2 regions of the Lysinibacillus sp. FSL H8-0500 genome follow, and region 1 is predicted to be linked to the other one. Evidence: a T-box and tRNA genes for the amino acid it is inferred to sense, from the RefSeq annotation. Region 1 holds a T-box; the other holds one or more tRNA genes.

Region 1 (10,734 bases):
CCGTGAACCATCTATAGAGGATACAGTTTCTATTTTACGTGGCTTAAAGGAGCGCTTTGAATTGCATCATGCTGTACGTATTCATGATCGAGCGATTGTAGCTGCGGCAGAACTATCAAATCGTTATATTACAGAGCGTTTTTTACCAGATAAAGCAATTGATTTAATCGATGAAGCCTGTGCCATGATTCGTACAGAAATTGATTCCATGCCACAGGAATTAGATGCAGTAACGCGTCGTATTATGCAGCTAGAAATTGAGGAACAAGCCTTACGTAAGGAAAAAGATGAAGTAAGTAAAAAGCGCCTCGAGCAGCTCCGCGAGGAATTAGTAAAGTTAAAAGAGTCCTCTGAAGGCATGCGACAACAGTGGGAAGCAGAAAAAGAAATGCTACATGATATTCAGAAAAAACGTGAAACATTGGATAAATACCGCCGTGATTTAGATGAAGCGGAAGGAAAATATGACTTAAATAAAGCTGCTGAATTACGGCATGGTAAAATTCCAACATTAGAAAAAGAAATTCAAACATTAGAGCAGCAATTAGAGCATGGCGCAGAATCACGTATTTTACGTGAAGAGGTAACGTCTGAGGAAATCGCTGCAATCGTTTCACGTTGGACAGGCATTCCTGTTACAAAATTAGTGGAGGGTGAGCGTGAAAAGTTATTACGCTTAAAAGATACGCTGCATGAACGCGTGGTTGGGCAAGATACAGCCGTTCAATTAGTGACAGAAGCAGTATGGCGTGCACGTGCAGGCATTAAAGATCCACAACGTCCGATTGGTAGCTTTTTATTCCTAGGCCCAACAGGAGTTGGTAAAACAGAGCTAGCCAAAGCACTTGCTGCACAATTATTTGATTCAGAGGATCATTTTATTCGTATTGATATGAGTGAATATATGGAAAAGCATAGTGTGTCTCGTCTTGTCGGTGCACCTCCTGGCTATATCGGCTATGAAGAGGGGGGACAATTAACAGAGGCTGTCCGTCGCAATCCTTATGCTGTTGTCCTATTAGATGAAATCGAAAAGGCACATCCAGATGTAGCCAATATTTTATTGCAAATTTTAGATGATGGTCGCATTACGGATAGCCAAGGACGTATGGTGAACTTTACAAATACCGTTGTTATTTTAACATCCAATATTGGCTCTAATTATTTAATGGAGGCAAAGGAAGATGATACAACAGTTGAAGATTTAGTAATGGCTGCGCTTCGCCAACATTTTAAACCAGAGCTATTAAATCGTATGGATGATATTATCCTTTTCCATGCGCTATCTGATCAGCATTTTACAGCCATTACTTGGAAATATGTGGAGCAGCTTATAAAACGTGTGGCGGAACAGGACATTACATTGGCTATTGATCAAGAAGTAATTGATTGGGTTGTAGAACAAGGAGCAGATCCCCAATTTGGGGCAAGACCGTTAAAACGCTTTGTACAACGACATATTGAAACAGCTGTGGCGAAGGAACTTTTACGTGGTGAGATATTACCAGGAGAAACATTGCATGTCACAATGCGTGATGGGCAATGTGTGGTGGAACAATAAAAGAAAAACCTGTTTCGCATGATGCGGAACAGGTTTTCTAATTGCATTAATGATGATCTGCAGCCTCTGGTGTAGGATCGTTTGGAATAATGGCACCAATAACAAAAATTAGGATGGAGAATACAACAGAAATGATTGCTCCAACTTTAAAATCAAATGGTGCACCAAGCACAGAGCTGACTACATAGTTTAACATTGACACTAGTAGGAATGACCATATAAACGTCACAATGTATTGCATTAATTTCACCTCAACCGAACTTTTTTCAATCACAAAGTTTTACTCATATTCATTATCATATCATAACATAAATCGAAAAAAAATGAACCTTTTATGAATTTGTCACAATTCTAGAACGGTGCTCAAAAGTAAGGAAGCTTCGCTCAAAAAGAGTGAGTAGTCGCTCAAAAGCAAGGGAATTCGGCTCAAAAAAGTGAAGATTCGCCCAAAAGTAGAGTCACTCCGCTCAATAACAGCAAGATGTCCCTTAAAGTGATCAAAATGTTATCACTAAAATACAATAATCGCAAATCATCTTGCACCCTTCCTTTACTATGCGTTATAATTATGACCAGTTACTAATAATTGATAGTAAGAAAGCTGAGGGGTTGCTATATGAATGCTGGTATTATAGGAATTGGTAAATATGTTCCTGAGAAGGTCATGACAAATTTTGATTTAGAAAAAATAATGGACACTTCGGATGAATGGATTCGTACACGAACAGGCATTGAAGAGCGTCATTTTGCGGCAGATGATCAGGAAACTTCAGATTTAGCAGTAGCTGCTGCCAAAGAAGCTATTGCAAAAGCAGGCATTACACCAGAGGAAATTGGCTTAATACTTGTAGCAACTGTAACGCAGGATCAAACTTTTCCAAGTGTAGCATGTATGGTGCAGGAGCAAATCGGAGCAGTAAATGCAGCGGCGATGGATCAAGCAGCAGCATGTGCAGGATTTATATATAGTTTAGTGACAGCCAAGCATTTTGTAGAGGCAAATACTTATAAATATGTCTTAGTAGTAGGTGTAGAAAAGCTATCTAAAGTCATTGATTGGCAGGATCGTAATACAGCTGTCCTATTTGGAGACGGAGCAAGTGCAGCCATCGTTGGTCCAGTATCTGAAGGTAGAGGTATTTTATCTTTTGAGCTTGGTGCAGATGGAACAGGTGGTAAAAATCTTTATTTAACAAAACAAGACACAATTGCGATGAATGGTCGTGAAGTATTTAAGTTTGCAGTACGTCAAATGGGTGAATCGGCTGTTAATGTATTAGAAAAAGCTGGTTTAACAAAAGAAGATGTTGATTTTTTAGTGCCACACCAAGCAAATATAAGAATTATGGAGTCTGCTCGTGAGCGCTTAGAGCTACCACCAGAAAAAATGTCAAAAACGATTCACAAATATGGCAATACTTCTGCGGCTTCTATTGGTATTTCTTTGGTAGATGAGCTTGAAGCAGGTAAAATTAAAGAAGATGATTTATTAGTCCTAGTTGGTTTTGGTGGCGGTTTAACATGGGGAGCCGTTACTATGAGATGGGGCAAATAACAACGAAAAATGCTAGAGGGGAGCAAGAAAATGAGTAAACGACGAGTAGTAATTACAGGAATTGGCGCAGTAACACCACTTGGAAATAACATCGAAGAAACATGGACTAACATTAAAGCTGGTAAATCTGGCGTTGGTGAGCTAACACGTTTAAATAAAGATCTTTTTGCAGCGAAGGTTGCGGCAGAAGTAAAAGATTTTAATATTGAACAATATGTGGACCGCAAAGAAGCACGTAAAATGGATCGTTTCACGCAATACGCATTAGCCGCTTCTATTATGGCAATGGAAGATGCACAGCTAACAATCGATGAGGAGCTTGCACCACGTGCAGGTGTTTGGATTGGTTCTGGTATCGGAGGTATGGAAACATATGAACAACAGTTTTTAACATTCCAAGAGCGCGGTGCAAGACGTGTTAGCCCATTTTTTATTCCAATGATGATTCCTGATATGGCTTCAGGTCAGGTATCTATTCATTTTGGTGCAAAAGGCATTAACTCTTGCTCAGTAACGGCATGTGCCTCAGGTACAAACTCAATTGGTGATGCCTTTAAGGTAATTGAACGTGGCGACGCAGATGTGATGATTTCAGGTGGAGCTGAATCACCAATCGTGACAATGGCTGTAGCAGGTTTCTGTGCTAATACAGCTTTATCCTTAAATCAAGATCCGCAAACTGCCTGTCGTCCATTTGATAAAAACCGCGATGGCTTTATTATCGCGGAAGGTGCAGGCATTGTCGTTTTAGAGGAATATGAACATGCTAAAGCTCGCGGTGCTAAAATCTATGCTGAAGTGTTAGGCTATGGTGCAACTGGAGATGCACATCATATCACGGCCCCAGCTCCAGAGGGCGAGGGTGCAGCACGTGCGATGGCCCAAGCATTGACAGATGGCGGTGTAGAGCCAGCACAAGTTGACTATATCAATGCACATGGTACAAGTACACCTTACAATGATTTATTTGAAACACAAGCGGTTAAAACAGTGTTTGGTGAACATGCCTATAAGCTTGCAATGAGCTCGACAAAGTCGATGACAGGTCATTTACTAGGAGCAGCGGGCGGTATAGAAGCTATTTTTACAGCACTTGCCTTAAAAGAAGGTATATTACCACCAACAATTAATCTAACAGAGCCAGACCCTGAGTGTGATTTAGATTATGTACCAAATGAAGCACGTACAGCAGGGATTCAATACGCAATGAGTAATTCACTTGGCTTTGGTGGTCATAATGCTAGTCTTTTATTTAAAAAATATGAAGCATAAGTAGCGCTTCTAAATTTAAAAACGTCAGCCAAATTTTTAACGGCTGACGTCTTTTTTTATCGTTTTATGAATACATGATAAGTAAGAAGAAATAGAAAGGATGCCGCTACTTTGTTTCGTCTTTTTATATTTTTAGTAAGCTATGGCTTAATGATTCTCTCACTAGGAAATTTGATACTGTACTTAAATTACCGTACTCTTGGATATTCCTGGAAGGTTGTATTTAAATTTATTTTTCAAACAACAGAATTTTATATGGCGATAGGAGCCTGTATTATATTATGCGCTGTTGTTCTTGATATTGGTTTTGATCGATCAGCAGACAAGCCATAATTTAGCGACGCGTACGGCCAAGACCCATGCCTTCCTCCATACGTTTTAATGTGGCACTAGCAATGGCATTTGCTTTTTCAGCACCCTCATCTAAGATAATATCTAACTCAGCAGATTCCACTAAATTGTAGAATCTGTCTTGAATAGGCGCTAAATGCTCAATAACCGCTGTTGCAACACCCTGCTTAAAGCCACCATAGCCGATACCATCATATTTTTTCACAAGATCCTCAATCGTTCCACCTGAAATAGCGGATTCGATTGTTAATAAATTTGACACACCTGGTTTATTTTCAACATCAAATGCCACAATACCATCAGAATCTGTGACTGCTGATTTAATCTTTTTCTCGATGTCCTTTGCTGTATCTAATAGCTTGATGGTTGCTTTTGTATTTGGATCAGATTTGCTCATTTTTTTCGTTGGCTCTTGTAAAGATTTAATACGAGCGCCTGCTTTTGGTAATTGAATTTCTGGAATCGTAAAAACATCTCCATAGCGTTTGTTAAAGCGCTCTGCAAGATCACGTGTTAACTCAATATGCTGCTTCTGATCATCACCAACAGGAACAATATTTGTGTTGTACAGTAAAATATCCGCAGCCATTAATGGCGGATATGTTAAAAGGGCAGCAGATACGCTTTCCTTGCCATGTGATTTATCTTTAAATTGTGTCATACGTTCAAGTTCCCCGATGGACGCAACACATTGTAGCATCCAACTTGCTTGGGCATGTGCTGGTACCTCTGATTGAATAAATAAGGTCGATTTTTTAGGATCAATTCCCGTAGCAATATAAGTAGCAGCTAACTTACGAATATTGTCACGCAATTCCTTTGGGTCTTGTGCGACTGTAATAGCATGTTGATCAACGATACAATAAATAGCATTTCCTTCGTCCTGTAATGCAGGGAATTGCTTAAAGGCTCCTAAATAGTTCCCCAACGTGACGATTCCTGTTGGCTGTACACCTGAAAAAATAGTTGTCATTAAAATTTCCTCCTTGGCTAAAAAAATGGATTACGCCTTGGCTGCGCTTTGCCGTGGTTTAGACAGAATCAAAATAAAAAAACATCATGCGCCCTTATTAGATTTTTTCTAATGAAGGGACGAATGATGTTTGAATCCGCGGTACCACCCAGCTTGCCGAAATCGGCCACTCTGCTTCGTAACGTGAAGGGACGAGCTTTGCTAATAGTTGAACACGTTCACAAAGCTAACTCAGAAGTCCATTCCATATACCTCCACGATCTGTTTGCAGCAACCACAGACTCTCTACACGTTTTAGCATATGTACTACTCTTCGTCAGCGTTTTTCCTTAATGTAATGTATAATTGCAAAGAATTATATTATAAAGATTAAATTATGTAAAGTCAGACTTTTGGCGGTGTTTTTTTTCGCAAAAAAATTATATGCTTTTTTTGTTGCATAATTTTGTTAAAAACAAAATTATTTTTAGTAATTTTACGTTTCAATGTACACGTCAAATTGACAATATTCTCGTTTATTTTTTGTAAATGAGAACAAATAAGAGTATGAAAAGATGTTTAAAATGTGTGGAGAGTGGGAATATTAGTAGTAGACATCTGGGATGTAAGAAAAGACAGATAGATGAAAATATATAAATAGACAGAATATTTAGTTAGGGAATCCGTCTTTTTTTTATTGGAACTATATTCAAATACAACAGAGTGCTGTATAATATTTATGTGTATCGTACATTACATTAATTCTAATTTAACACACTAGTTATAGATAATGATTACAAAAGGAAGGGATGTGTCAGAATGATCGTCACGCTATTTACATCACCAAGCTGTACTTCTTGTCGTAAAGCAAAAGCATGGTTAGAGGAGCATGAAATTCCATATACAGAGCGAAATATATTTTCTGAACCATTAAGCATTAGTGAAATAAAAAAAATTTTACGTATGACAGAAGATGGAACAGACGAAATTATTTCTACTCGCTCAAAAATATTCCAAAAATTAAATGTCGATGTTGAAAGCTTACCGCTACAACGTTTATATGAATTAATTCAGGAATACCCTGGATTATTACGTCGACCAATTATTTTGGATGAAAAACGTCTACAAGTAGGCTATAACGAAGATGAAATTCGCCGCTTTTTACCTCGTAAAGTTCGTGCTTATCAGCTACAAGAAGCTCAGCGTGTAGTGAATTAATCGTATCATTTCTGAATAATATAAGTAGTAGATGTTACAAATGTAAAATACATATTGTGACATCTATTTTTTTGTGGTTTACTTTAGGTAAATCCTTCTCTATAAAGTATAATAATTAATAGGAAAGAGTCATATATTTCCGTAAAAGTATGTTAAACTTGATTTAAGGTAGATAGTTTACTACAATTTCAATAATTCAAATAACTTCTGTGAAACGGTGTATATCCTTTTCATTTTATGACAAAACAGCATACAATAGAGATAGGGATAACTGTAAATAAAAAATTTTATATTTACAGCTCCTCAAGTGATTTTATTGTAGTGTGGTCAAAGGTTGAAAAACAATTGTGGTATGAAGGTTAAAATTAATGAATAAAAGCATACTAATGAAACAAAGCTGTTTTTCGACATATGACAGTGAAGGGAGATGAGGTCTAGTGGACATCGAACGTGTAAATGAAAATACACTCAAGCTCTTTATTACGTACAATGATATAGAGGATCGCGGCTATAGTCGTGAAGAGATTTGGTACAATCGAGCGAAGGGTGAGCAACTTTTTTGGGATATGATTGATGAAGTAAACACGGAGGATTATTTTGATGTAGAAGGTCCGATTTGGATTCATATCAATGCATCTGAAGTGGGCTTGGAAATCATTGTCACACGTGCACATATTTTAAAAGACGGTGAAACATTAGATGGTCATTCGAATTTTGATGAACACAAAGATATGTTTGCACCATTTGATGAGGTTGGAGAGGATCTTCTTAGCCAGCTAACTCAATTTGGTGATATGGATGAGTCAGAGTTGTTTATGGATACAGATATTTATGTTTATAAATTTAAAGATATTGATGAGTTAATCCCTGTTGCCAAACGAATGACAGACGAATTAGTGGATTCCTCATTATTCAAATATGAAAATTGGTACTATTTAGTTGTTGATTTCGGCAATGCAGATGAGGAATTAAATCGTCATGATCGAAATGCAGTGATCAAGGAATTTTTAACACCATCCAATTTTACGATCCATCGTTTAGAGGAATATGGTGAAAAAATCATGGAATTTAATTGCTTTGAAACTGTTCGAAAATATTTTGCTTAAGCATAGAAGCTTCTGATTCTTTCAAGTATTTAGACTGTCGTGAAACTCAAGTAACCTCTTGAGATTCACCACAGTCTTTTTTTATTGGGAAATAAGCTGCATTTTTTAAATTTCAAAAAAAACCCCCTTTTTATTTGTTTACACGTCTATCCTCGATTATAGTTGGCTAAAAAGGAGCTGATGTTATGCTGATTGCCTATACCGATCAACGGCAGCTATTTCTCCCTTATCAATATACGAGGGAGACTTTACAGCGATATAGGCGGCAACTAAAATTTTATTGTCCGCAATGTTTACAGCCTGTTCGGCTTAAAATTGGCCATTATACTATTCCTCATTTTGCCCATCTTGCTAAAAATCATTGTGACCAACTCTTTGCAGAGGGAGAATCTAAATTGCATTTACAAGGGAAAATTCAATTATTTGAATGGCTACAAACGCTTGGGCATAAAGTGGAGCTAGAGCCATTCTTAAACACTCTTTCTCAACGTCCAGATTTACTTGTTACAGTAGCAGATAGGCGCTTCGCATTTGAATTTCAATGCAGTACCATCTCCCATGAAAAATGGCAACAGCGAACAACGGGCTATGAAAAACATTATATAGAGGCAGTTTGGCTCTTTCAAGCACCCCCAGAGAAACAAACAATCAGTGGCATTAGAAAACTTAAAATTTCCCCATTACTCCAAAAAGCATTGATATCGACTGAAACAGAATTCCCTTATTTAATCACCTATAATGCGTTAACAGCAAAATTTATCTATTGGACGAATCTTCTTCATGTTCATGGGCATACTTTTATAGGCAAAGTACAAGAAATTCCTCTAGCTAAGCAATGTTTTCCGTTTTACCAACCTATCTGTATTACCCAGCAAGAATTTAAGCAGTATTGGCAACTTTATAAAGACGCTTGTAGACAATTTGCGTATGGGCGATTACTGTATAGTAAAAAAGGTGTGCAAGATCCATTTTTACGATATTGCTATGAATTACAGCTTTCACCCAGTGCTATCCCTTTATTTATTGGCATACCCGTCAAAGAAGGGGCTGCTATTCCTTTATGTGCTAGTGAATGGCAAATAATGCTGCTCCATTTTAGTAAGCAATTATGCTTACAACCTCATGTATTAACAAGAGATCATATTGAACATTTTTTAAATAAACATAAGCTTGAAGTAACAGAGCAAGCCATAAAGGCTGTTCAATCCTATAGTCTTTTATGGAAGGCTATTGATGATAAACAAGACTTGTCAGATATTTGTGAGCAAGTCTATGTACAATTAGTTGCAATTGCCACAATATACTGAGAAAATATGAGAGTAAAAGGAAAAAAGCACATATAAAGGGGGGCTAGCATATATGGCTAGTAACAATAATCAGGTCTTACTGAGAAGTGAAGTACCAGAGGCGTTAACTTGGCGTTTAGAGGACATTTTTGCCACAGATGCACTTTGGGAAGAGGAATTTAAAGAAGTTGCAGAGCTTGCCAAAAAAGCCTCTAGTTATGCAGGTACGCTTACTAATGGAGCAGCGGCATTATTGGCCACTTTACAGTATCACGATCATATTTATGAGCGTGCCATGAAGCTCTACACATATGCCCATATGCGTTACGATCAAGACACAACAAATAGCCTATATCAGGATATGAACAGTCGTATTCAAACATTGGCAACAAATATTTCAGCTAGCCTATCATTCTTAACACCTGAAATCCTAGCTTTAAGTGAAGAAACCATTGAAAGCTATTTAGCAGAAAATCAAGACCTGCAATTATATAAGCAATCGTTACAAGAAATTACAATGGCACGCCCACATGTTTTGCCAGCAGAACAAGAAGCATTATTAGCACAAATGGCAGAGGTCACTGGCACAGCTTCCAATACATTTGGCATGTTAAATAATGCCGATATGGAATTCCCTTATGTAAAGAACGAAGAGGGCGAAGAGGTACAGCTAACGCATGGTAACTATATTAAATTTTTAGAGAGCAAGGATCGTGCTGTACGTGAAGGTGCATTTAAAGCCATGTATAAAACATATGGTAAATTTAAAAATACTTTCTCAGCAACGCTTACAGGCAATGTGAAGAAGCATAATGTGAGTGCACGTATTCGTCATTATGATTCTGCACGCCATGCAGCCATGTCGAATAACTTTATTCCGGAAAATGTTTATGACCAATTGGTTGAAACCATTCATAAGCATTTACCAGCAATGCAACGCTATATTGCATTGCGTAAAAAGCTATTAGGTGTGAACGAGTTGCATATGTGGGATTTATTTGCACCGCTTGTGAAAGAAGTCGATATGAAGGTTACGTATGATGAAGCGCAAGAAATCTTAGTAAAGGCTTTAGCGCCATTAGGTAAGGAATATCAATCCATTGTTCAAAGTGGATTTGATCAGCGTTGGGTCGATGTGCTAGAGAATAAAGGGAAGCGCAGTGGAGCTTATTCATCAGGCACATATGGCACAAACCCCTATATTTTAATGAACTGGCAAGACAATGTGAATAATTTATTTACATTGGCACATGAATTTGGACATAGTGTTCATAGCTATTATTCACGAAACAATCAGCCGTTTGTTTATGGCAACTATTCTATCTTTGTAGCCGAGGTAGCCTCTACATGTAATGAAGAGCTACTAAATGATTATTTGCTGAAAACAATTGACGACCCACAGCAAAAAATTTATTTATTAAATCATTGGCTAG
Region 2 (10,734 bases), 1.8 Mb from region 1:
CGATTTCCACTTGTATCTACAGCATAAACCGTATAATAGTATATCGTTCCTGAAACGACAGAAGTATCAGTAAATGCTGTTATACCTTTTCCAATATTACTACTTACTTTCGTTGCGCCAGTAGTGCCATTTGAATTGGTTGATCGAAATACTTCATAATACGAAAGGTCAGATGCCGTGTTAGCTGTCCAAGAAATACTATTTTGCAAGCCACCTAGTGCTAGAGGGTTTGTATCTAAACTTGAGCCTATTACACCCGTCACTGCTGTTGGTGCTGTTGTGTCCGTTGTTCCATTACTACTACCACCGCCTGAGTTGTTTTCGGATGGGGCTGTCGGTGTTGTGACTTGACTCTTTACCCAGTTAATTAGTTCAATCTCTTTCTTTATCGCTTCGTAATTTTGAATAATATCAGCAGGATTTACATCTACGGGAATAATAAGATTACCAATTTTCACATCTTGACCTATTGTTACTTTTGACTCTTTATTAACGATTTCAAGAGTACTCACACTTGAGTTGATGATAACGTTGGTAGCTCCTTGTGCAATCACTACTTTAGGGATCACCACTGAACGATCAGTAGTTAACGTGACATTGCTACTAACAACAATTTCTCCTACTGTAGATGTTCCAGCTGTTTTCGATAGGAAAATAACATCTGCGTTTTTATCAACACCCACATCACCCAATTGAAATTCACTGAAAACAACTCTTCCTCTCACTGTAGGTTCATTTACAGCCACTGGGAAGTTATTGATAGATGCAACCTTTGCTACAAACGATTTATAGGATTTAGCTTGACTTGCTACTTGCAGGGAGTCATCAATCGTCGTTTTCCCTTCTACTTTTATGAATTCAGAGAAGAAAGAGTTCTCGACGCCTCTACCAACATGTAAATCACCTTTAATTGTGATATTTTTTATTGTGACATAGTCGCCATTGACATTGACATTCGCATCAATCATTGCATTTTTTCCATCAAATACAACATGATTTGCATATGGATTTGATGGATCTGTACTTGATGTACCTTTTGCAGTTAATTCAATAGATTGTATTTGTTCAATTTTATTTTCTTTTACAGTGAGTTTTAAGGTAGCTCCTTTTAAAGCTGCTAAATTAATAGGATTCATCCATTTCTTTTGTTCATCTGAAAGTATGTACGTTCTTTCAGATGTCACAAGTGTTTCATTTGTAATATTAGCTATCACCTCATTTACTTGAACAGGAACAGGTGTTATTTTGTTTTCACTACGGTAAACGAATGCTGCTATTTGTCCACGCGTCACATTTTTATTAGGCGAAAATGTTGTGGGAGTCGTTCCTGATGTGATTTCATTTTCAATTAATGTACTAACATAATTTCTAAACCAATCGTCTTGATTCACATCTGTAAATACGAGTTGTTGTGAATCTTCTGATTTTAAATTATAGGCTAATGAGATAATTTTAGCCATCTGGGCACGAGTTAGCGGATTATTCGGTTTGTATTCACCTTCAGATCCTACAATAATCCCCTGATTTGCTAATGCAGCAATATATTTATAGGCATTATGCTCCTTAGGTACATCTTTAAATCCTGGGTCTTGGATGTTTATTGTATCCAAATCTAATGCAAGAGCAATGATTTTAGCTGCATGAGCCCGCGTTAAAGTTTCGTTTGGACGGAATGTGCCATCATCATAGCCGCTAATAATATTACGCGCATGTAAACTATTCACTGCTTCATAAAAGTATGCATTTGATGGCACATCCTTGAATTTTGTTGTAGCTGCGTTAGCATTTGGCACAACTGTCACTAAGGTACTTGCTACAACAGACGCTGTAATTGTAGATGCCATTATCTTATTAAAGTTTTTATTCTTTTTTTTCATAGTCTCACATTCTTTCTCTCATTATTCATGGTGACTGTTTTACAAATAAATAGGAATTAGTGATATATCTTTTTCTATATATTTTAGATTGATATTTCTCCCTTTCTCTATTTTAATTCCACAATGATTTTGGGTAGTTATTACCAAATCATTTAGATATCACCATATTTTACTTTCCATTTTAGAGATATTCGTCTACCTATCATACAAATGTGGTAAAAATATTTTATAATAAATAGCAAAATTTTTATATATAATTTTTCTTAACAAAGCACATCTGAATGCATGACCAAAACGTTATTAGAACAACCATCATTAAACAAAAAGAACGAGTGAGCCGTTTTGTACTGAACTCCGAATTTATATGAAGCAAGCTTACGATAAATGATTAACTCATAGCTATTCATGATTAAAAGATTCTCGTCTGATAACCTTTGGTAGTAGTTAGTTTATTTCCCTATCTGACATCTTTAAGAGACAATTTCTTTTCTAATTCGGGAATAAAAGCTTGTCAACTGCCTCTTCTATCGTCTCATTTGACTTCTGTATCTTTACAGGAAGAGGTCTTTAAGAAAACCGTATATACCATATTTTATCATTTGAGTTATTTATTACATCTCTTATCTTTTTTAATAAATGAAAAATAATTTTAATTGTTTTATAACTCAATAGTATCCTCCGAAATATCACTTTCTACATATCGCGGCTTCATCACATCCGTTGCTACAGGAGTTGTTCCACTCCCAAAATCCTTAGTAATTGGAGGTAACGGGCTGTCGTTAAATTTGCTTTTAAATATGTCACTAGGCTCTAAGATTTTTATTGAAGTACTTTAAAGTGAAGTTGTCAACGAGGTTTTATGCGCAATTGGGTATATTGAAAAATTGAACGAAAACAGCAAGTAAAAGAACTTCATCTACCGCATTAAAGGCAATTTATCAAAACAACAATGATGAGGCCGATCAATTCAACAATGAAAATCAAAAATACCTCTTATGCACTTTACATCTTCTTGCGGCGAAACACCCAACATTTGGGAGTACTCGAAAGACTCTTTCATAGTCGATTCTATATGCCACACCAGCAGCATCTACTAATTCAGTTATTAATAGGACGATGAATGATATTTGCGTTAATGGGAAGGCAAGCAGCCCATATACATCGCCACTATCAATCTAACACTAGAAATTATCAACGATAGAAGAAGGGCTGGCTCCTATACAGGCTTTTGTTGCGACAGTAGTTGCTCTTCATGTGCGGATCGGCATTAGGTGCGTAATCATAACAACCTATAGCCCTGCATATACATTGGAAGAATATAGATATGGGAGGTAGAGGAATGGACAACAAGAACACCCACGATCAGACCAACAATCAAAGTTGGCAAGGTGGCTCACAACCGTCGCGCTACTCGCAGACAGTAGGAGAACGTGGCCCGATTCTGGAACAGGATACCATGCTGCACGAGAAAAATGAAACGTTTATCCATGAAACAATATTAGAGCGCCCTTTACATGTGAAGGGTTTTGGAGCCTTTGGTTATTTCGAGACGTTTAACTCGATGGCGGCTTACACAAAGCTTTGTTTCCTCCAACGTCTAGGCCAACAAGTACCTGTTGCTGTCCGATTCTCACTAGCGGCCAGCAACAGGGGAACACCAGACACTTCACGCAATGTGCGGGGCTTCTCGACTAAATTTTATACTGAACAAGGTATCTTTGACTTAATATGCAACCATCTTCCCGTATTTACGGTGCGGGATCCCATGCGGTTTGTAGAGACGGTCAGTGCCTTCAACCCGTCACCTGTCAACAACTTGATGGATCCCAATCGGTTTTGGAGCTTCTATGCGAAAAATCCGGAGGCGACGCATTTCGTGCTACAGTTGTACTCCGACCTGGGTACAATCAAGAGCCTCCGTCATATTCCTGGTTATAGTGTGAGTACTTATGTTTGGAAGAATGAGCAGGGTGTCCGTACTTATGTGAAATACAACTGGATCCCGCTAGCCGGCGTGCAGTATATCGACAGTCAGGAGGCGGCTCGACTTGCCTGCGAGAACCCAGATTACGCTGGTAAGGATCTCTATGACACAATTGCCCAGGGCGTACCAGTCGAATATGGGCTATATGTACAGCTTATGAACCCGCAAGACGAAGCCACACTGCCGTTCGATCCACTGGACGATACGAAGGTATGGGATGCACAGCAGTACCCGTTGCTGCCAGTCGGCAAGATGGTGCTGAATCGCAATCCCGACAATTATAAAGAACAGGTGGAGAAGCTAGCCTTTTCTCCGTCCAATATGCTGGAAGGTGCCGAATTTTCATTGGACAGAGTACTTCAAGGACGCGCCAATATCTATACGGATTCACAGCGTTATCGGTTAGGACCGAATTTCCGCAGCATCCCGATCAACCATCAGGCAAACTGGAAGCCATCAGACGAGGTCACAAGCAGCACCGGTAGCTATGTGGCAGGTCGGCTAGAGCGCACTGCACCTCCAAAAGGGGATGACTTCACGCAGCCAGGGCAATTTTACAACTCGCTGTCACCTGTGCTGCAGGAGCACTTAGTCCGTAACATTGCCTCCGATCTTGGAGCTGCCTCTTCAGAGTTGCAGCAGATTGTGTTAGGTTATCTGGCTCAAGCAAATCAGGAACTCGGAGAACGTGTTGCCTGGCAAATCGGTAACAAAGAGAAGGAATAACACCTGCCCAACCTTCAAACAATAGGGAAATTCAGATATCCTGAAACAAGTAGCGGGATTTCTCTACATTTCAAATACCCTCCGTTTATAGAACTGAGAGCATATTCTTATATAATCAGGTATTTATCGAAGAAATCCCGATAGGTTGGTTTCCTTGATCAAGAACAACTCCTTCATTAGTGAGGTCAGTGTATTAAGAGAGGACTGAAAATTGGGATAAAAATAAGACACTTTCTATTCGATTTGAACAGAAAGTGTCTTATTGTAACTCTTGAAAATCCCTTGCTATGCGAGAGGTGTTCAAGAAATGCAAAAAAGTTCATCAGAGATTATCTCTAATGAACTATTGCTGATTAATTTGTGATACCGGTGAGAGGACTCGAACCTCCACGGATCTCTCCAAACGATTTTGAGTCGTTCGCGTCTGCCATTCCGCCACACCGGCATAATAGAGATAAAAAAAATCGGCTAAACCGATTAACAGTAGGAATATGGAGGCGGCAACCGGATTTGAACCGGTGATAAGGGTGTTGCAGACCCGTGCCTTACCACTTGGCTATGCCGCCATCATATTTGGAGCGGAAGACGAGGTTCGAACTCGCGACCCCCACCTTGGCAAGGTGGTGTTCTACCACTGAACTACTTCCGCATAAAATGGCTGGGGTACTAGGATTCGAACCTAGGCATGACGGAATCAAAATCCGTTGCCTTACCGCTTGGCTATACCCCAACATTCAAATGGGGCGACTGATGGGAATCGAACCCACGAATGCCGGAACCACAATCCGGTGCGTTAACCACTTCGCCACAATCGCCATTATATGATAGTTATTAATTTTATAGTTAATGGGGCGACTGATGGGAATCGAACCCACGAATGTCGGAACCACAATCCGATGCGTTAACCACTTCGCCACAATCGCCATAAAATTAATTGGCAGGGGCAGTAGGAATCGAACCCACACCAAAGGTTTTGGAGACCTCTATTCTACCGTTGAACTATGCCCCTATAATCAATAAAACTGGTGGAGGGGGACGGATTCGAACCGCCGAACCCTAAGGAGCGGATTTACAGTCCGCCGCGTTTAGCCACTTCGCTACCCCTCCGGGAAAAAGATGCCGGCTATAGGAATCGAACCCACGACCTACTGATTACAAGTCAGTTGCTCTACCTGCTGAGCTAAACCGGCAAAAAAACAAGATGGGTCAGGACGGAATCGAACCGCCGACACTTAGAGCTTCAATCTAATGCTCTACCAACTGAGCTACTGACCCATATTTTAAATAAATGGCGGTCCCGACCGGGATCGAACCGGCGATCTCCTGCGTGACAGGCAGGCATGTTAACCGCTACACCACGGGACCATGTTTTTGCTTTCGTACATAAAAAATTGGTTGCGGGGGCCGGATTTGAACCAACGACCTTCGGGTTATGAGCCCGACGAGCTACCACTGCTCCACCCCGCGATAATACTATAATATTGTAAAAATAATGGTGGAGGATGACGGGCTCGAACCGCCGACCCTCTGCTTGTAAGGCAGATGCTCTCCCAGCTGAGCTAATCCTCCATCTGGGTATTAAAAATGGTGACCCCTACGGGATTCGAACCCGTGTTACCGCCGTGAAAGGGCGGTGTCTTAACCACTTGACCAAGGGGCCTGCGTTTGGAATAAATCAAAGTGCTGGCGGAGAGTAAGGGATTTGAACCCTTGAGACAGTGTTAACCGCCTACACGATTTCCAATCGTGCTCCTTCGGCCACTCGGACAACTCTCCAAGAATGGCTCCGAAGGCAGGACTCGAACCTGCGACAACCTGATTAACAGTCAGGTGCTACTACCAACTGAGCTACTTCGGAATAAATTTTAGTATATAGCCTAGCGATGTCCTACTCTCACAGGGGGAAGCCCCCAACTACCATCGGCGCTAAAGAACTTAACTTCCGTGTTCGGTATGGAAACGGGTGTGACCTCTTTGCCATTATCACTAGACTATTTGAAAGACAATACTTATTATAACATATTTTATAAAAATTACAAGTATATTATAATATTTTATTCTTTCAAAACTGGATAAACGGTGCATTGACTGTAACAAATATTTTGGTTAAGTCCTCGATCGATTAGTATTCGTCAGCTCCATGTGTCGCCACACTTCCACCTCGAACCTATCTACCTCATCGTCTTTGAGGGATCTTACTTACTTGCGTAATGGGAAATCTCATCTTGAGGGGGGCTTCATGCTTAGATGCTTTCAGCACTTATCCCGTCCACACATAGCTACCCAGCGATGCCTTTGGCAAGACAACTGGTACACCAGCGGTGTGTCCATCCCGGTCCTCTCGTACTAAGGACAGCTCCTCTCAAATTTCCTACGCCCACGACGGATAGGGACCGAACTGTCTCACGACGTTCTGAACCCAGCTCGCGTACCGCTTTAATGGGCGAACAGCCCAACCCTTGGGACCGACTACAGCCCCAGGATGCGATGAGCCGACATCGAGGTGCCAAACCTCCCCGTCGATGTGGACTCTTGGGGGAGATAAGCCTGTTATCCCCGGGGTAGCTTTTATCCGTTGAGCGATGGCCCTTCCATGCGGAACCACCGGATCACTAAGCCCGTCTTTCGACCCTGCTCGACTTGTAGGTCTCGCAGTCAAGCTCCCTTGTGCCTTTACACTCTACGAATGATTTCCAACCATTCTGAGGGAACCTTTGGGCGCCTCCGTTACCTTTTAGGAGGCGACCGCCCCAGTCAAACTGTCCGCCTGACACTGTCTCCTGCCCCGCTTAGGGGCATGGGTTAGAATTTCAATACAACCAGGGTAGTATCCCACCGACGCCTCCTTCGAAGCTGGCGCTCCGAGATCTCTGGCTCCTACCTATCCTGTACAAGTTGTACCAAAATTCAATATCAGGCTACAGTAAAGCTCCACGGGGTCTTTCCGTCCTGTCGCGGGTAACCTGCATCTTCACAGGTACTATAATTTCACCGAGTCTCTCGTTGAGACAGTGCCCAGATCGTTACGCCTTTCGTGCGGGTCGGAACTTACCCGACAAGGAATTTCGCTACCTTAGGACCGTTATAGTTACGGCCGCCGTTTACTGGGGCTTCAATTCGCAGCTTCGCTTGCGCTAACCACTCCTCTTAACCTTCCAGCACCGGGCAGGCGTCAGCCCCTATACGTCACCTTACGGTTTTGCAGAGACCTGTGTTTTTGCTAAACAGTCGCCTGGGCCTATTCACTGCGGCTCTCTCGGGCTTTCACCCTATCAGAGCACCCCTTCTCCCGAAGTTACGGGGTCATTTTGCCGAGTTCCTTAACGAGAGTTCTCTCGCACACCTTAGGATTCTCTCCTCGACTACCTGTGTCGGTTTGCGGTACGGGCACCTCTCACCTCGATAGAGGCTTTTCTTGGCAGTGTGAAATCAGGAACTTCGTCCATACGGACTCGCCATCACAGCTTGGCGTTACAGTGTGCGGATTTGCCTACACACACGCCTATCTGCTTGGACGCGCATATCCAACAGCGCGCTTACCCTATCCTCCTGCGTCCCCCCATTTCTCAAACGGTGAGGAGGTGGTACAGGAATATCAACCTGTTGTCCATCGCCTACGCCTATCGGCCTCGGCTTAGGTCCCGACTAACCCTGAGCGGACGAGCCTTCCTCAGGAAACCTTAGTCATACGGTGGACGGGATTCTCACCCGTCTTTCGCTACTCATACCGGCATTCTCACTTCTAAGCGCTCCACCAGTCCTTCCGGTCTGACTTCAACGCCCTTAGAACGCTCTCCTACCACTGACATCGTAGATGTCAATCCACAGCTTCGGTGAATCGTTTAGCCCCGATACATTTTCGGCGCAGCGTCACTCGACCAGTGAGCTATTACGCACTCTTTAAATGATGGCTGCTTCTAAGCCAACATCCTGGTTGTCTGTGCAACGCCACATCCTTTTCCACTTAACGATTACTTGGGGACCTTAGCTGGTGGTCTGGGCTGTTTCCCTTTTGACTACGGATCTTATCACTCGCAGTCTGACTCCCGTGTATAAATATCTGGCATTCGGAGTTTGTCTGAATTCGGTAAACCGGGATGGCCCCCTCGTCCAAACAGTGCTCTACCTCCAGTATTCTCATCACGAGGCTAGCCCTAAAGCTATTTCGGAGAGAACCAGCTATCTCCAGGTTCGATTGGAATTTCTCCGCTACCCACACCTCATCCCCGCACTTTTCAACGTGCGTGGGTTCGGGCCTCCAGTAAGTGTTACCTTACCTTCACCCTGGACATGGGTAGATCACCTGGTTTCGGGTCTACGACCACGTACTATTTCGCCCTATTCAGACTCGCTTTCGCTGCGGCTCCGCCTTCTACAGCTTAACCTTGCACGTAATCGTAACTCGCCGGTTCATTCTACAAAAGGCACGCTATCACCCATTAACGGGCTCTAACTACTTGTAGGCACACGGTTTCAGGATCTCTTTCACTCCCCTTCCGGGGTGCTTTTCACCTTTCCCTCACGGTACTGGTTCACTATCGGTCACTAGGTAGTATTTAGCCTTGGGAGATGGTCCTCCCGGATTCCGACGGAATTTCACGTGTTCCGCCGTACTCAGGATCCACTCTGGAGAGAACGAACTTTCGACTACAGGGCTGTTACCTGCTCTGGCGGACCTTTCCAAGTCGCTTCATCTAACTCGCTCTTTTGTAACTCCGTATAGAGTGTCCTACAACCCCAAGAGGCAAGCCTCTTGGTTTGGGCTCTTCCCGTTTCGCTCGCCGCTACTCAGGGAATCGATTTTTCTTTCTCTTCCTCCAGGTACTTAGATGTTTCAGTTCCCTGGGTCTGCCTTCAAGACGCTATGAATTCACGTCAAGATCCTACGCGATTAAACGTAGTGGGTTCCCCCATTCGGAAATCTCCGGATCAAAGCTCACTTACAGCTCCCCGAAGCATATCGGTGTTAGTGCCGTCCTTCATCGGCTCCTAGTGCCAAGGCATTCGCCGTGCGCCCTTAATAACTTAACCTACGGCTTTCGATATACGTCGTTATACAGCGTCAGCTTCATTCACTCGTTCAGTCACGTACAGAAGAGGTACGCTCCTTCATTCACTCAATCGCTTCCTTGCCTAACTCGTATCTCAAAACCCTTAAATTATTAAGCCTATAAAAAAACTTAAAAAATGTGTTTGTTGCTGTCGCTGCGCTTTCGCACAAAAACAGCTTGTTACAATTTCAATGTCGTTTTATCCAGTTTTCAAAGAACAAAGCTACTGCCTGCTTCTACTTCTTCGCAGCTTTGCGACGAAAGCGTAGCGACAGGAGCACATATATGAAGTGTTTCATTCAGAAAGAATGAGCCTTCAAAACTGAACGCAAAACGTAATCATTGTTTCATCCTCGATGAAACATTCCGTAAATATCCTTAGAAAGGAGGTGATCCAGCCGCACCTTCCGATACGGCTACCTTGTTACGACTTCACCCCAATCATCTATCCCACCTTCGGCGGCTGGCTCCAAAAGGTTACCTCACCGACTTCGGGTGTTACAAACTCTCGTGGTGTGACGGGCGGTGTGTACAAGGCCCGGGAACGTATTCACCGCGGCATGCTGATCCGCGATTACTAGCGATTCCGGCTTCATGTAGGCGAGTTGCAGCCTACAATCCGAACTGAGAACGACTTTATCGGATTAGCTCCCTCTCGCGAGTTGGCAACCGTTTGTATCGTCCATTGTAGCACGTGTGTAGCCCAGGTCATAAGGGGCATGATGATTTGACGTCATCCCCACCTTCCTCCGGTTTGTCACCGGCAGTCACCTTAGAGTGCCCAACTAAATGATGGCAACTAAGATCAAGGGTTGCGCTCGTTGCGGGACTTAACCCAACATCTCACGACACGAGCTGACGACAACCATGCACCACCTGTCACCGTTGCCCCCGAAGGGGAAACTATATCTCTACAGTGGTCAACGGGATGTCAAGACCTGGTAAGGTTCTTCGCGTTGCTTCGAATTAAACCACATGCTCCACCGCTTGTGCGGGCCCCCGTCAATTCCTTTGAGTTTCAGTCTTGCGACCGTACTCCCCAGGCGGAGTGCTTAATGCGTTAGCTGCAGCACTAAGGGGCGGAAACCCCCTAACA

Evidence for each region. The T-box of region 1 lies ahead of trpS (tryptophan--tRNA ligase). A T-box ahead of a tRNA ligase gene usually reads a tRNA of that ligase, here a tRNA-Trp.
Region 2: it has a tRNA-Trp gene. The T-box ahead of trpS (tryptophan--tRNA ligase) is inferred to sense a tRNA for this amino acid. The anticodon was not compared.

Annotation. Positions count from the first base shown of each region.
Region 1 covers NZ_CP150292.1:934,444-945,177, forward strand. The annotation lists gene MHB44_RS04260 (AAA family ATPase) at 1-1,561, shown strand, start outside; gene MHB44_RS04265 (YjzD family protein) at 1,608-1,802, opposite strand; gene MHB44_RS04270 (beta-ketoacyl-ACP synthase III) at 2,178-3,116, shown strand; gene fabF (beta-ketoacyl-ACP synthase II) at 3,147-4,388, shown strand; gene trpS (tryptophan--tRNA ligase) at 4,723-5,712, opposite strand; T-box leader at 5,825-6,041, opposite strand; gene spxA (transcriptional regulator SpxA) at 6,514-6,909, shown strand; gene mecA (adaptor protein MecA) at 7,347-8,015, shown strand; gene MHB44_RS04295 (competence protein CoiA family protein) at 8,201-9,322, shown strand; gene pepF (oligoendopeptidase F) at 9,375-10,734, shown strand, end outside.
Region 2 covers NZ_CP150292.1:3,945,790-3,956,523, forward strand. The annotation lists gene MHB44_RS18825 (S-layer homology domain-containing protein) at 1-1,877, opposite strand, end outside; gene MHB44_RS18830 (catalase) at 3,217-4,587, shown strand; tRNA gene MHB44_RS18835 (tRNA-Leu) at 4,952-5,032, opposite strand; tRNA gene MHB44_RS18840 (tRNA-Cys) at 5,080-5,153, opposite strand; tRNA gene MHB44_RS18845 (tRNA-Gly) at 5,162-5,236, opposite strand; tRNA gene MHB44_RS18850 (tRNA-Gln) at 5,243-5,317, opposite strand; tRNA gene MHB44_RS18855 (tRNA-His) at 5,327-5,402, opposite strand; tRNA gene MHB44_RS18860 (tRNA-His) at 5,435-5,510, opposite strand; tRNA gene MHB44_RS18865 (tRNA-Trp) at 5,523-5,596, opposite strand; tRNA gene MHB44_RS18870 (tRNA-Tyr) at 5,611-5,694, opposite strand; tRNA gene MHB44_RS18875 (tRNA-Thr) at 5,705-5,777, opposite strand; tRNA gene MHB44_RS18880 (tRNA-Phe) at 5,790-5,862, opposite strand; tRNA gene MHB44_RS18885 (tRNA-Asp) at 5,877-5,952, opposite strand; tRNA gene MHB44_RS18890 (tRNA-Met) at 5,980-6,054, opposite strand; tRNA gene MHB44_RS18895 (tRNA-Val) at 6,081-6,156, opposite strand; tRNA gene MHB44_RS18900 (tRNA-Glu) at 6,173-6,247, opposite strand; tRNA gene MHB44_RS18905 (tRNA-Ser) at 6,272-6,363, opposite strand; tRNA gene MHB44_RS18910 (tRNA-Asn) at 6,369-6,445, opposite strand; rRNA gene rrf (5S ribosomal RNA) at 6,463-6,578, opposite strand; rRNA gene MHB44_RS18920 (23S ribosomal RNA) at 6,690-9,618, opposite strand; rRNA gene MHB44_RS18925 (16S ribosomal RNA) at 10,021-10,734, opposite strand, start outside.